Regions from separate parts of the Rahnella aceris genome, predicted to be linked through region 4. Evidence: predicted binding sites of a transcription regulator. Region 4 holds the regulator's gene; each other region holds the start of a gene.
What was found. The regulator Fur, encoded in region 4, represses iron uptake genes when iron is present. The targets are predictions, from matches to a motif close to ATAATAATGAGAACNACTATCAA.
Positions count from the first base shown of each region.

Region 1 (3,988 bases), on a different contig from region 4:
TGGTCGCGGTGTAGGTGCCGCTCATGCCGACCACAGAATACGGGCTGACTTCATTCTTCTCACTGCCGGTGACGGCTTCACCTTTGTAGTTGTATTTCTTCGGCTTCTGACGGCCATACCAGGTCAGGGTAGATTGCAGAGAGAGATCTTCCGTCGCCTGCCAGCTCAGCGTGGAGTTGATGGTAAATTCCGGGATGATCGACAGATAATCGCCGGTCTCTTTGTTTTTACTTTCAATCATGTACGTGCCGTTGTTATTCCAGGAAACGGTGCTGCTGACCGGAATATTCAGCGTGCCCTCCAGCCCCTGAACCACGGCTTTCGGCACGTTTTCCCATTTATATACATCAGTTGTGCCGGTGGAGGACGTGCCGGTTGGCAGATAACCGGATTCGATTTTGTTGCGATAATCGTTGCGGAAATAGGTCACGCCCGCCTGATAACCGTTGCGGTGGAATTCCAGTCCGATCTCTTTGTTAACGCTGGTTTCCGCATCCAGATCTTTATTCCCCACCAGATAACAACCGCCGCCGCTGGCCGCACAACCCTGGCCTTTACTGTACAGCACGTAGTTCGGGTTGGTCTGATACAGGCTCGGCGCTTTATAGGCGCGGGCGATACCCATTTTCAGGGTGAAATCGTCGCCCAGTTCCTGAGACAGGTTCAGCGACGGGCTCCAGTTATTGCCGACAATGGAGTGATGGTCGAAACGCAGACCCGGCACCAGCATGGTGCTGTCGGTCAGCTCAATATTATCTTCGGCAAACAGCGAGAAAATCTCTGCCTGAGAATAGGGGCTGCGGTTGGTGCTGTCGGTACCGGCAATCGCGCCGCCGAGCATAGCCTGCGTGTTGGAAGACGGATCTTTCATCTTCTGCTGGTTCCATTCCGTGCCGAACGTCGCGGTTTGCGGCACGCCCAGTTCAAACGGAATACTGACTTCGCTGTGCGCCAGAATGTCGCCCAGTGCGATGGTGTTGAAGTCTTCGTCAGAGAAGATGCCTTCGGTACCGCCCGCCAGCCCTTCATCCATGCGCGAGTTACGGGTTTTTTCGTACTGCACGTAGTTGTTGGTGGTCACACCGTTATCCCACGCGCCTTTGTAGGTCACCGAGTAGGACTGGCGGTAAATGCGGTTAGTCTCTTCACCGTACATGCTTTTCACCAAATCACTGGTGTTGGTGTTCTGCGTGTCGCCTGCGTACAGGTTGCCCTGACGGCTGTTGGACACTTCAAATTCCAGCGACTGCATACGGGCAAAATCCCAGTGCAACAGGGCGTCGATATTCTTATCGATCACGCCTTCGCGACCTGCCGGAACGGTGTCGGCATAGGTGCCGGTACGCTCAGACTGATGACCCTCGTTGATATATTGCGCGTCAGCCTGCGTTTTGCTGTAGCCACCGAACAGGCGGAAACTGAACTGATCGTTGAGCGGGCCGGAGAGGCTGAAATCGGTACGTTTGGTCGAGCCTTCGTCCTTATGTTGTGGTGCGTTCAGATAGGTATTCCAGGAACCGTGCCACTCCTGAGTGTCTTTTTTAGTGATGATGTTCACCACGCCACCCGCCGCGCCGTTACCGTAACGCGCCGCCGCCGGGCCGCGGATCACTTCGATGCGCTCGATCATATCGGGCGGAACCCAGCTTGTGTCGCCGCGGGTATCACGCTCACCGCGCCAGCCCTGACGCACTGAGTTGCGGCTGTTCACCGGCTTACCGTCGATCAGGATTAAGGTATTTTCCGGGCCCATACCCCGGATGTCGATCTGGCGGTTATTACCGCGCTGGCCGCTGGTAGAGTTGCCGGTCAGGTTTACGCCGGGCATGGTGCGGATAAGTTCGTTGATGTCGCGTGCCGGAGGGCGTTTTTGGATTTCATCAGAAGTGATGGTGGAAACGCCGGGAGCCTGAAGGTTTTGCTGTGCGGCGGTGACAACCAGTGTGTCGCTGGTGTCTTCCTGTGTTTCTGCGGTGTTCTGGCTGGCGTCTGTTGTGCGGGTTGTGGTGCTTTCTGCCGCGCTGACGGGCAAAGAAAGTGCTGATCCCAGCCCGATTAAGGTTGCCAGAGAATAGTGTGGTAGCCTGCTTTTCATAGTGGATTCTGCCCTGAAATCCATCCGTTCCTGCAAAACAGATTTAGTGAACAGGAGGATGGCCTGTTGTGTGTGTATTTTTATCGTCCCGTTTACGGGCGGTAACACACTATTGCAAATGCAAACAATTATCAATACGATTCCCATTCATAATTTGCAGGAAGCAGGTCAATTATTCTGCAAATTATGCCTTCTCTCACTGCCAAAAGACTGTAAAGCGTAAACATGATGAAATCGCAGTTTCCGGAAAAACCCACCGCGCAGGCGATGTTAGCAAGCTCTCAGGCGGGAAGTGCCGAATGGTGGAAAGACATTAAAGCGCAGGGTTCACCCTTGATCGAACGGCTGAACGATGATGTATGCAACGTAACGTTCTTCTGGCGGGATCCGCAGGGCAGTGAGGCGACATCGGATTTCCAGCGGGTGTGGATCAACATCAACGGCATCACCGATCACCATCAGTCTTTACCGCCGCAAAGCCTGCAAAGACTTGCGGGAACCGATGTCTGGTCGCTGAGTATTACGCTGCGCTCCGGCTGGCGCGGCAGTTACAGCCTGATCCCGCGCACCAGGCCCGGCAGAGAGTTCCCGCAGGATCCCGATGCCTATACCGCCATGCTGGCTGCGCGGGAATGGTGGAAAGATATGTTCGCCCATGCGATTTATGACCCGCTGAATCCGAATCAGCCGTGGCCGGGGGCGAAATCTCACGCGCTGTCGCCTTTGCATATGCCCGACGCATTGCCGCAGCCTGCCTGGCGGGAGTTTGATCTCCACGGTGCCGCGTTGCCACAGAAACCGGCAAAACTGCAAACCTATCAGTGGAACAGTGCGCGTCTGGGCAACCGGCGCAAGGTCTGGATCTACACTACCGGCGAAAGCCAGGATCCGGCATCGCGCCCGCTGGCGCTGTTGCTCGACGGCCAGTTCTGGGCGCAGCAGATGCCGGTCTGGCAGCCGCTGATGCAACTGACGCAGGAAGGCACATTGCCGCAGGCCGTCTACGTGCTGATTGATGTGATCGATACACAGACCCGCAGCCGCGAACTGACCTGTAATGCAGATTTCTGGCTGGCCGTTCAGGAGGAGTTATTGCCCGCCGTGGCGACGCTCGCACCGCACAGCAGCGATGCGAACAAAACAGTGGTGGCGGGGCAGAGCTTTGGCGGGCTGTCAGCGTTGTACGCCGGTTTGCACTGGCCGCAGCGCTTCGGTCTGGTACTCAGTCAGTCCGGTTCTTTCTGGTGGCCGCGACGTAATAAATCGCAGCAGGATGAAAATCCTGACGAGGCGGATTTGTTACTGCGTGCGGTGAGTAACGGGCTGGGGGCTGCCAGCCATCTGAAAATTTTCATGGAAGCGGGCAGCAATGAGCGACTGATTTATCAGGTGAATAATCAGATGGATGAACTGCTGAGCGGCACCAAAAACAGCGTGCGTTATCGCGTGGTCGATGCCGGTCACGATGCGCTGAGCTGGCGCGGCGGATTAGCCGATGGCCTTCAATACCTGTGGAACGAAGAGCCATGGAGCACCGGAGATTCAACCGTTACCCAGCGGGATAATTAACGGTGTATGCGAAACCGGACAGTCGATAATGGCGCAGCGTAGCCCGAAAACCTGTTCGATCAGTGCCGGTGTGACGATGTCTGCCGGTGCGCCCTCAGCCAGTATTTTTCCATCGCGCATGGCAATCAGATGCCCGGCGTAACGACATGCCTGATTCAGGTCGTGCAACACCACCACCAGCGTGCGGCCGTTTTCCTGATTCAGGCGACACATCAGTTCCATCAAATCAATCTGATGCGCGATATCCAGCCAGGTTGTCGGTTCATCCAGCAATAACAACGGCGTTTGTTGCGCCAGCACCATGGCTATCCACACCCGCTGGCG
Region 1 covers NZ_JAADJV010000005.1:141,751-145,738, reverse strand. Annotated here, with positions in the region: gene GW591_RS20945 (TonB-dependent siderophore receptor) at 1-2,095, opposite strand, end outside; gene fes (enterochelin esterase) at 2,321-3,664, shown strand; gene GW591_RS20935 (ATP-binding cassette domain-containing protein) at 3,638-3,988, opposite strand, start outside.
Region 1: a site for Fur is predicted at 2,208-2,230, ahead of fes (enterochelin esterase). Genes of this name have one in related genera too.

Region 2 (3,988 bases), on a different contig from region 4:
CACTGCGCCCTGCCAGGTTTCTGCTTCTGCGTTGAGGCGAATCGAGTTGTTTTCAGCCAGCGAATCTCGCAGTTTCATACATCGCTCCTTACTTTTTCAGGTCTGCGGAAAAGTGCGCGTTAATCACTTCCATCACTTTCGGACCGAAGTCCGCCGCCGACAGCATGTTGCGCACGCCGACCACGTATTTGTTGCCGCTGACGGTGATTTCATCCGCCACGTGCGTGGAGGCGACAATAATGTCAGCCCCGCTCAGCTCGGATTTGTATTCCCCCACCGCGCAGCTATTCATGGTGTGATCCACGCCTTCCTGCGTCAGAAACTGGCCGATTTTCATCTTCATGATCATCGAACTGCCTTGCCCGCAACCGCATACCGCCAGAATTCGTACTGTCATGGGAACCTCTTTATTTTGTGAGAAGTTATTTGTGAGAAGTCATTAGTGAACAGTCATTAGTGAGAAACGGACTGATTAAGCGCCTGTTTTTCAGCATCTTCTTCGGCCCGCAATGCGCGACCCGCGAAGAACATGTAGAGCAGCACAATCACCCCAATGACGCCTATAAAGGCCATACCGATGCTGAAGAAGCCCTGCATCATTGGCGGTGCCAGAATCGACCAGTCTGCCATGCCCATCCAGGCGCTCAGGCCGGTGAGTTTGATGGCCCAGACGCAGCCGAAGATTTCGATCATCCCCATCACCAGACAGATTTTCAGCGCCGCGCGCCAGCCGCCGAAGTGATTGGCAAACACGCCGATGGTGGCGTTAGAGAAGAACATCGGGATAAAGCCGGGGATGATCATGATGGAAGAGCCCATGCCAAACAGAATGGCGACAGCAATCAGCTGGCCGATGGTGCCCCACATAAAGCCCCAGACCACGGCGTTCGGCGCAAAGCTGTAAATAGCCGCGCAGTCGATGGCCAGCACGGCACCGGGGATCAGGCGTTGGGAGATGCCGTTAAAGGCTTCGGTCAGTTCAGCAACGAACATACGCACGCCCTGAATAATGATGAAAATCGCCACTGCAAACATCAGACCGGTTTGCAGGATGTAAATCGTCCAGTGGGTTTTTCCGGCCATTTGCTGCAGGGTGTCGAGGCCGAAGGAACACAGAATGATGCCGAAGAACACGGTCATCACGATGGCGGTAGACACGATATTGTCATGGAAAATATTCAGCCAGCCCGGCAGTTTGAGATCTTCAACACTGTCTTCTTTCTTCCCGAGATACGGCGCGATTTTATAAGCGATCCACGAGGCAAATTGCTGCTGGTGACCAATCGAGAAGCCGCTGTTTTCGGTCACGGCCTGCGTCGGTTTGTACATCATGTTCGAGGTAATGCCCCAGTACAGCGACACCAGAATTGCGGTTGACCAGATGGTGGTCCACATCGGATAGCCCATGATGAAGAAGAACACCGCAATCAGCCCCGCCTGCTGGAACATGATGTGGCCGGTGAGCATGATGGTGCGAATGCCGGTAATGCGGCGGAATACCACCATCAGGATATTCAGCGCCAGGGCGATCAGCACCGCGTAACCGACCCAGCTATAGGCCTCGCCCATGCGCTCCACCGTGGCCATCATTGAGGCATAGGTATCTGATATTGCACCGTTAATGCCATACACTTCTGAAAGTTTTGCCACCACCGGTTTGAAGGTACCGGTCAGAATGCCGGACCCCGCCTGCAGTAACATAAAGCCGATAATGGTTTTGATGGTGCCCTTGATAATCACCGTCGCGCTCTTCCTGAGCAGGATGTAACCGAGCATGGTCACAATACCCAGCAGCAACGGCGCGTTAGTCATTACCTGATTAAAAAATACGGTGAAGATGGTGTAGAGGAATTCCATAAGACTCTCCGTCTGACCTTGTTTGATCTCTTCAACGCACTTGAACATAACCGCTGCGCTAAAAAGTGAGGGACAAACGCACTCTAATGCTCACATCGAATCAAATAAAGATTCGCAATGATTATTTGTGAGCAGTCTCGCAAGATATCGTCATCGGCAGAATGAGCTAACAAACTAAATCACTCTGTTTTTATGATAAATATCAGCCATATACTACAAAAAAAGGCATGTGAAAACCGCCTGAAATCCTCCCATCCTCCTTTGTCACCCCCTGCTTAATGCTAAAAATCGCTCGTTTATAATCATTGTCATTATGAATTTTCGATGATAAGTTCTCACAAACAAATCATATATAATCACTAAATGATTTATTGTGACTCTATTTCAAAGCCAACTCAGATGAGGGAATACTATGAGCAAAGTAGAAACGATCAGCCGCGAATCCTGGATCCTCAGCACTTTCCCGGAATGGGGCACCTGGTTAAACGAAGAGATCGAGCAGGAAAAGGTCGCGCCGGGCACTTTTGCCATGTGGTGGCTGGGCTGTACAGGGATCTGGCTGAAGTCTGAGGGCGGCGCGAATATTTGTGTCGATTTCTGGTGTGGCGTCGGCAAGCAAAATCACAGCAGCCCGCTGATGAAAACCGGCCACCAGATGCAGCGCATGGCCGGTGTAAAGAAGCTCCAGCCAAATCTGCGCACCACACCGTTTGTGCTCGATCCCTTTGCGATCAGGGAGATCGACGCGGTGTTATCCACCCACGATCATAACGATCATATCGATGTGAACGTGGCCGCCGCGGTCATGCAAAACTGTGCTGCTGACGTGCCCTTTATCGGCCCGCAAACCTGTGTGGATTTGTGGATGAGCTGGGGCGTGCCCGCCAGTCGTTGCATCGTGATGACGCCGGGCAAAGTGGTGAGGATCAAAGACGTGGAAATTCACGCACTGGATTCTTTCGACCGCACGGTGCTGATCACCCTGCCCGCAGACCAGAAAGCCGCAGGGGTATTGCCGGATATGATGGATCAGCGCGCGGTGAATTATTTGTTCAAAACGCCGGGCGGTAACCTGTATCACAGCGGCGATTCGCACTATTCCAACTACTACGCCAAACACGGTAACGAATATCAGATAGACGTGGCGCTCGGCTCTTATGGCGAAAACCCGCGTGGTGTGACCGACAAAATGACCAGCGTCGATATGCTGCGCATGGCGGAATCCCTCAACACCAAAGTCGTTATTCCGTTCCACCATGATATCTGGTCGAATTTCCAGGCCGATCCGCAGGAAATCCGCGTGCTGTGGGAGATGAAAAAAGATCGCCTGAAATACGGCTTCAAGCCGTTTATCTGGCAGGTCGGCGGTAAATTCACGTATCCGGATGATAAGGATAACTTCGAGTATCACTATCCGCGTGGCTTTGACGACTGCTTTACTACCGAGACTGATCTGCCATTCAAGTCTTTCTTATAAAGTATGTTATGAACAGGCGGAGGCAACAGACTCCGCTTTTTTATAAACCATGTAATTGCCATTACTGCTCGTTTATAATCACGCGGTAATCACCTATTTACCTGCGGAGCCACCATGACTGAGCCACAACGCCACAACGCTATTCTCGATCTGCTGCAACGTCAGGGGCAGATTTCCGTCGCTGATGTGATTGATCAGTTTGATATTTCACCCGCTACGGCGCGTCGTGACATCACCAAGCTCAACGAACTGGGCAAACTGCGGAAAGTGCGCAATGGCGCTGAAGCCGTGAATCAGCCACGCCAGAACTGGACACCGCTGAATATCCATCAGACGCACAATCTCAACGAGAAAATGCGCATCGCCAAAGCGGCATCCGAACTGTGCCAGCCGGGTGAAAGCGTGGTGATAAACTGCGGTTCGACGGCGTTTCTGCTCGGCCGTGAAATGTGCGGAAAAGACATTCAGGTCATTACCAATTATCTGCCGCTGGCCAATTATCTGATTGAACAGGAGCACGACAGCGTGGTGATCATGGGCGGTCAGTACAATAAAAGTCAGTCAATTACGCTGGCACCACAAGACGGCGATGCCAGCCTGTATGCCGGGCACTGGATGTTCACCAGCGGCGCGGGGCTGACCGCCGATGGCCTG
Region 2 covers NZ_JAADJV010000004.1:158,312-162,299, forward strand. Annotated here, with positions in the region: gene ulaC (PTS ascorbate transporter subunit IIA) at 1-78, opposite strand, end outside; gene ulaB (PTS ascorbate transporter subunit IIB) at 89-397, opposite strand; gene ulaA (PTS ascorbate transporter subunit IIC) at 454-1,857, opposite strand; gene ulaG (L-ascorbate 6-phosphate lactonase) at 2,270-3,334, shown strand; gene ulaR (HTH-type transcriptional regulator UlaR) at 3,449-3,988, shown strand, end outside.
Region 2: a site for Fur is predicted at 2,153-2,175, ahead of ulaG (L-ascorbate 6-phosphate lactonase). Genes of this name have one in related genera too.

Region 3 (3,988 bases), 2.1 Mb from region 4:
CGCTTATCTCCACCAAATATTAAAGAAACCCGCTTCGGCGGGTTTTTTGCTTTTGGCGCTTTGTCATTTCTCCTGCCTGTTTTACTGCGCTGAATCGCAGACATAAAAAAAGGCGCCGGAGCGCCTTTCTCGTCGTTCTGTATTTGCTTACTTACGCCAGTACCAGACCCGCGATAGAAGCAGACAACACGCTGACCAGCGTTGAGCCGTACAGCAGTTTCAGGCCGAAGCGTGAAACCACGTTGCCCTGATGTTCGTTCAGGCCTTTGATAGCGCCGGCAACGATACCGATGGAAGAGAAGTTTGCGAAAGACACCAGGAACACGGACAGGATGCCCACGCCGCGTGGTGAAAGTTCGGTTGCTACTTTCTGCAGATCCAACATCGCAACGAATTCATTGGAAACCAGTTTGGTTGCCATGATGCTGCCTACCTGCAAGGCTTCGTGACTTGGTACGCCCATCATCCACGCGAATGGATAGAAGACATAACCCAGCACGCCCTGGAAGGTGATACCGAATACCACGTCGAACAACGCATTCAGGCAGGAAATCAGTGCGATGAAACCAATCAACATGGCTGCAACGATGATAGCCACTTTGAAGCCTGCCAGGATGTATTCACCCAGCATTTCAAAGAAGCTCTGACCCTGGTGCGTATTACCGATTTGCAGGTCTTCTTCTGAATCAACCTTATAAGGGTTGATCAACGACAGTACGATGAAGGTACTGAACATGTTGAGCACCAGCGCAGCAACAACAAAGCGCGGTTCCAGCATGGTCATGTACGCACCCACAATCGACATAGAAACCGTCGACATTGCTGTGGCAGCCATGGTGTACATACGTTTTTCAGACATTTTGCTCAGAATATCTTTATACGCGATAAAGTTTTCTGACTGACCCAAAATCAGGGAGCTGATGGCGTTGAAAGATTCCAGTTTTCCCATGCCATTAATTTTCGACAGAACCGTACCGATAATACGGATGACGAAAGGCAGTACACGAATGTGTTGTAAAATACCGATCAACGCAGAAATAAACACGATCGGACACAAGACTTTCAAGAAGAAGAACGCTAATCCTTTATCGCTCATGCCTCCAAATACGAAGCCGGTCCCTTCCGCAGCGAATCCTAATAATTTTTCAAACAAGTCTGAGAAGCCTTTCACAAAACCTAAACCAACAGAAGAATTCAGGAAGAAGTAGGCTAACAAGACTTCGATGACCAACAGCTGAACGATGAAGCGTAAACGGATATTTTTCCGGTCACGGCTCACCAGTAAAGCGAGTACAGCGACAACGGCCAACGCTAATACAAAGTGCAATATTCGGGACATGGGTGCTCCAAATTAGAGGCAGGCTATATTTCGACGGTCATTTTATGTAACGCGTACATTTAAAACGTGAAGTCGATTGCAAATATAGAAATTACAGACACGAATTGCAACAAATCGCGGCCCATCACACAAAAAATCAAGATGTTAATAAAACTAAGCACAATTAGCATTCCTGTGCTAGTTTTATCATGTGCCGTAATGCGTTCTGAATCTGGCCCGTTAATGTCTGTTTTAGGAAAGTGCGCTGCGTCTGGCTTTCTGAAGCCGGGTGAGCGAATCACCCCCTCAGTTATTACCTTCTCGCTTACTGCTGCTGCCTATCAGAGTAATCACTCAGATCATTCCAAATGCACTTGATAATCATTATCAGTTAGATATCATTGATGTAAGCGTAATAATTGTAAGGGTTAACTAACTATGCTGAACAGCCGGGCCGAATCTGCAGGCCGCGCGTCCAGAAAGATGAAGCTTTCACTGATGGGACCGGCCTTTATCGCCGCCATTGGTTATATCGATCCGGGCAACTTTGCGACGAATATTCAGGCCGGTGCTTCTTATGGCTATCAGTTGCTGTGGGTGGTGGTATGGGCCAACGTCATGGCGATGTTGATCCAGTTGTTGTCTGCCAAACTCGGTATCGCGACCGGCAAAAACCTGGCCGAACATATCCGCGATCGTTTCCCGCGTCCGGCCGTCTGGGCTTACTGGGTGCAGGCGGAGATTATCGCAATGGCCACCGATCTGGCCGAATTTATTGGCGCCGCCATTGGCTTCAAATTGCTTCTCGGGGTTTCCCTGTTACAGGGCGCAGTACTTACCGGGATTGCCACCTTTATTATCCTTGGGCTGCAAAAACGCGGGCAAAAGCCGCTGGAACTGGTGATCGCCGGTTTACTGTTGTTTGTTGCTGCGGCTTATATTGTTGAATTGTTCTTCTCGCAGCCAAGCATGCTGGCGCTGGGCAAAGGCATGTTAATCCCCGCACTGCCAACCGCCGATTCGGTGTATCTGGCCGCGGGTGTGCTCGGCGCAACCATTATGCCGCATGTCATTTATCTGCACTCTTCGCTGACTCAGCGGGGCGGCAAGGCGTCCAAAGCGCAGCGTTATTCAGCCACCAAGCTGGATGTCGGTATTGCCATGACTATCGCCGGTTTTGTGAATCTGGCGATGATGGCGACGGCTGCGGCGGCATTCCATTTCAGCGGACACAGCGGGATCAGTGAGCTGGATGAAGCCTATCTGACGCTGCAACCGTTGCTCGGCCACGCTGCTGCGACCACCTTCGGTCTGAGTCTGGTGGCAGCCGGTTTATCTTCTACAGTTGTCGGCACGCTGGCCGGACAGGTAGTGATGCAAGGGTTCGTGAAATTCTACATTCCGCTGTGGGTTCGCCGTACGGTGACCATGATGCCGTCTTTTATTGTGATCCTGATGGGATTAGATGCCACACGTATTTTGGTGATGAGCCAGGTATTGCTGAGCTTCGGGATTGCGCTGGCATTGCTGCCGTTGCTGGCTTTTACCGGTAACCGCAGCCTGATGGGCGAGATGGTGAATACTAAAACCGTGCAGTGGGCGGGGCGGGTCATCGTGCTGATCGTCGTCAGCCTTAACCTTTATCTGCTGACAGGTATGTTGAAATAACGCCTTCGCCAGCGACAGATAATAAAAAACGGGACAGTTTGCGCTGTCCCGTTTTTGTTTTATTCCGTTGATTAATGGCGGTGATCGCCATGCCCGCCCCGGCGATCATCATGGCCGCGACCCCGATCCGGCCCGCGGCGGTGATCATAATGCGGACGTCCGTGGTCGCTGTGATGATAACGCGGTGGCGGCATCGGACGACGTGGAGGATGGCGTTCGTTCCACCAGCCATGATCGCGCCAGCGATAACCATCCCAGTAATAGCCGCGCGGGCTGCGTGCACCATAGTGGTGACCACGGTAACCATTCCACCAGCCTGGGTTACGCCAGTCATAGCCGTCCCAGTAATAACCCCGCCTGTCGCGATCACCGATATTGATAGAAAGGCCCGGCGTATTCAGGCTGAAGCTGCTGGCCTGCACGGTGGGTACCGCCGCAGGGAGCAGGGTAAAGAACAATGTGGCAAAAAGTACCGGCTTTAACATGAGTGGCCCCAGATTCCTTATAATTTATGCTGACAGTTATAAGGGGAAGAGGGCACCGGTACTATTGCTTACAATCCTGTTTTGAATGATTTACGCGCCTTAACGGTTTACTTACGAATCCTCCATAAAGGCGCGTTTTTTATACCGCAGGGTAATCGCTTACACTAAAATCCCTTCGATCGCCGCCAGTTCTTCTGTGCTGAAATGACGGTGAGAGACCATGCCCACGGCATCGTCGATCTGGCTGGTTTTACTGGCACCAATCAGGACGGACGTCACGCGGTCGCCGCGCAGAACCCACGCCAGCGCCATCTGCGACAGCTTCTGACCGCGTGCCTGCGCAATATCATTCAGCTTACGCACTTTTGCCAGCTTCTCTTCCGTCAGCTGATCTGCTGTCAGGAACTTACTGCCGCTGGCTGCGCGGGAATCTTCAGGAATGCCCGCCAGATAACGGTCAGTCAGCACGCCGCCTGCCAGTGGCGAGAAGGCGATAGACCCGACGCCGTTATCCGCC
Region 3 covers NZ_JAADJV010000001.1:252,447-256,434, forward strand. Annotated here, with positions in the region: tRNA gene GW591_RS01250 (tRNA-Ala) at 1-15, shown strand, start outside; gene GW591_RS01255 (NupC/NupG family nucleoside CNT transporter) at 152-1,339, opposite strand; gene GW591_RS01260 (Nramp family divalent metal transporter) at 1,757-2,986, shown strand; gene GW591_RS01265 (DUF2502 domain-containing protein) at 3,058-3,471, opposite strand; gene mgrA (L-glyceraldehyde 3-phosphate reductase) at 3,631-3,988, opposite strand, start outside.
Region 3: a site for Fur is predicted at 1,693-1,715, ahead of GW591_RS01260 (Nramp family divalent metal transporter). Genes of this name have one in related genera too.

Region 4 (3,988 bases):
AGCCTGCAGTTTGAGCGTGAAGGTTACTTCTGTGCCGACAACCGCTACTCAAGTGCTGAACATCTGGTGTTTAACCGTACCGTTGGCCTGCGTGATACCTGGGAAAGCAAACCCGTCGCGTAAGTCCTCAGTATGAGGTAACAAAAACGCAGTTCAGGCTGCGTTTTTTTTCGCCTGTTATTCTTGTCAGAGATGCCTTTTGTTTTTCGTCGCGAATTAATGTATTTCCTATGCTTACTTTTAAAACGTTGTGCCACAGCCGTTCATATTGCTGAAACGTTTAAACTGTAAGATGATTTTGTTTAATCGTATGTTTTAATTATATATTATTATAGTCCATTGCTTTAATCCTTTCCTGCATACCTCTGTAATGCTTTTTCATCTTTATGTGCACTTTGTCATATTTCGATAATTAATGATTAATTACTCATTGATAATTCGCGTCGCGAAAAATACTCTTGATGTTGATTTAACCGGTTACGCCTCTGGCGACCGCTTTTTATACCCGTTTGGGTTTTGCTCGTTTTTTTAGTCAACATGAGGAATCTCTATGCACAAGCGCCGTAACAGGGGCAGGGGATCGGCTTACCTGAAACCTGCCATGTATTCTCTCGCCGGCACCTTACTGGGTGGCGGAATGATGTTTTCACAAGAGACCAAAGCAGCCGGTTTTATTGATGATTCCACACTGACCGGCGGTGTGTACTACTGGCAGCGTGAACGTGACCGCAAGGACATGGATCCGGCGAGTGACCACTACAAAGACTATACAACCAACCTTTCGCATTCTACCGCTAACCTGAACCTCGATTTTTCTTCCGGCTATGCCTGGGACATGTTTGGTATTGATATCGCAGCCTTTACGGCGATTGAAATGGCTGAGAGCAGCGAGAGCGGCCATCCCAACGAAATCGCCTTTTCCAACAGCAACCGCGCCTACGACGAAGATTACTCCGGGGATAAAAGTGGGGTCAGTCTTTATAAGGCAGCCGGTAAATTCAAATACGGCGGATTCTGGGGGCACGCAGGGTATATTCAGCCTACCGGACAGACGCTGATCGCACCGCACTGGAGCTTTATGCCGGGTACGTATCGCGGTGCGGAAGCCGGTTATAAACACGATTTCGGTGACCCGGGTGAACTGAGTTTCTCCTATATGTGGGCTGATGAATATAAATCGCCGTGGCATCTGGAAATGGATGATTTCCGCCAGAATGACAAGAAAACCGGCGTTTCTTATATTCATTCGCTCGGTGCGAAATATGATTTTAAAAATGACTTCGTACTGGAAGGCGCATTTGGCCAGGCTGAAAGTTATGTCGATCAGTACTTTGCTAAGGCCTCGTACAAAATGGATCTGCTGGGCAATCCGCTGACCACCAGCTATCAGTTCTATGGTGCAGAAGACCGCATCAGTGACAAGAATGATCCGAACAGTCTGTATGACGGTCTGGCATGGTTGCAGGCACTGACCTTTGGCTATACCACCGGGCAGTTTAACTGGCGTCTGGAAGGGACGATGGTGAAAGCGGAAGGGAATCAGGGCTACTTCCTGCAGCGCATGACCCCGACTTATTCTTCCTCAAACGGCCGTCTTGATGTGTGGTGGGACAACCGCTCGGACTTCAACGCCAACGGTGAAAAAGCAGTATATGCAGGCGTATTGTATGATCTGGCGAAATGGGATTTACCGGGCTTCGCGGTCGGTGGTTCGTACGTCTATGCCTGGGATGCCAAACCGAGCACCAACGCCGCTTATGACCAGAGCCAGCGTCTGAAAGAAAGCGCATGGAGCCTGGATGCGCTGTACACCATTCAGGAAGGGCGCGCCAAAGGGACGTTGTTCAAACTGCATTACACCCAGTACGACAACCATTCGGATATTCCGAGCTGGGGCGGCGGTTACGGCAACATTTTCCAGGATGAAAAAGACGTGAAATTCATCGTTATCGCTCCATTTACTATTTTCTGAGGTCGCTATGTCGATGAATAAAGTACTGATGATCATGGTTTCGGCTGTTTTGCTGGCCGGTTGTGCACCCACCGCCGATCAGGCACAAATATCCCAAACGCGGGAAGATTACCGTGCCTGTATCAATACGTCAGAAGGCAATCCGGACAAACTGGCATCCTGCGAGGTGTTACTGAATAAACTGAAACAGGAAAAAGCCCACCAGCAATTTGCGGAACAAGAAACGGTACGTGTGTTGGATTACCAGCGATGTCTGACGGCGCGTAAAACTGGCGACGGTCAGGCATATGCTGCTGATTGCGGGAAAATCTGGCAGGAAATAAAAACGAACAATTCACCTAAGTCGTGAATCTCAGCAGCGAAACATACCCCGGCTTGCCGGGGTTTTTTATGCCTGCTATCCGGGCTCAATCTGCGTCGATATCAGACATAAAAAAACCGCTTTTCAGCGGTTAATTTAGTCAAAGCCTGTGCAGATTACTGCGCAGGTTTATCGTTGTGCAAAGAGTCATCTTCGCGGCAATCGCCTGCTTCACAGTGACCGTACAAATACAGGCTGTGGTTGGTGAGCTTGATACCGTGTTTCTTAGCAATCTCACGCTGACGACCTTCAATATATTCGTCACGGAATTCGATCACACGACCGCAATCCAGACAGATCAGGTGGTCATGGTGATGTTGCTGGGTCAGTTCGAATACGGACTTGCCGCCTTCGAAGTTATGACGGGTGACAATACCGGCGTCGTCAAACTGGTTCAGAACGCGGTAAACCGTCGCCAGGCCAATTTCTTCACCCATATCAATCAGTTGCTTGTAAAGATCTTCCGCACTAACGTGATGACCTTCCGGCGCTTGCAGCACTTCCAGGATTTTGAGGCGCGGAAGCGTGACTTTTAAGCCGGCTTTCTTCAGTGCGGTGTTGTTGTCAGTCATGCGGATTCAGTCCTGTTACTATGTGCTAATCAAGTTGAGGCATGCAGCCTGTGGCATCGGCGGCACAAAATTATTCGTTTAGTCTCTTCGTTTAACGCAATGTGCCAATTCTCGTCAACGACAGCCTGTTAATAAAGATCACAAATTGCCGGTCACATTTGGAATGCAACGACTTGATCAATAGAAAAAACAGAGGAACTCAGTGTACCTTGATACGACCGAAAGTTACAATTTTGTAGCAGTTAAATTGTTAATTTCAGTAATAGTTTGGCCCTTCAATTGTAGAATAAATCCTCAGGGCCAACAGGGTTTTTAGCCAATAATTTCAGAAAGGCTAAGTTCTTCTGTGATCTGTTTCACCCAGGCATCAACACGTTCGCTGGTCAGTTCGGGCTGACGATCTTCGTCAATTGCCAGTCCTATGAAGTGCTTATCATCCGCCAGGCCTTTAGATGCTTCAAAGTGGTAACCTTCGGTAGGCCAATGTCCGACAATCACTGCGCCGCGTGGCTCAATGATATCGCGCACGGTGCCCAGCGCATCGCAGAAATATTCGGCGTAGTCTTCCTGGTCACCGCAACCAAACAGTGCCACCAGCTTACCTTCGAAATCTATCTCTTCCAGCGTTGGGAAAAAGTCGTCCCAGTCACACTGCGCTTCACCGTAATACCAGGTTGGAATGCCGATAAGCAAAATATCGAATTTTTCCAGATCCTCTTTGCTGCTCTTCGCAATGTCATGCACCTCTGCAACATCTTTACCCAATTGCTTCTGGATCATTTTTGCGATGTTTTCGGTGTTACCTGTATCGGATCCAAAGAAGATACCTACAACGGCCATAAGATTACCTAACCTCTTGTTCTCAATGAAGTGCTCTGCAACGCAGGCAATAATAATGCAGATGATAGCAAACTCGTGCGGCGGAGAATATGCTTCTGCTCGCCTTCTTAACTGGGAAATAAGTTTATCGGGCAATATTTTTATGTGTTATCGCCTTTGTGTGCTTTCACCTGCGGCGAATTAACCTCAGGGTTAATGAGGTCAAAAGCAAGTTTGAGAAATAAGTTGTCACAATACTAAATT
Region 4 covers NZ_JAADJV010000001.1:2,342,304-2,346,291, reverse strand. Annotated here, with positions in the region: gene glnS (glutamine--tRNA ligase) at 1-123, shown strand, start outside; gene chiP (chitoporin ChiP) at 602-1,972, shown strand; gene chiQ (ChiQ/YbfN family lipoprotein) at 1,986-2,321, shown strand; gene fur (ferric iron uptake transcriptional regulator) at 2,450-2,905, opposite strand; gene fldA (flavodoxin FldA) at 3,218-3,745, opposite strand.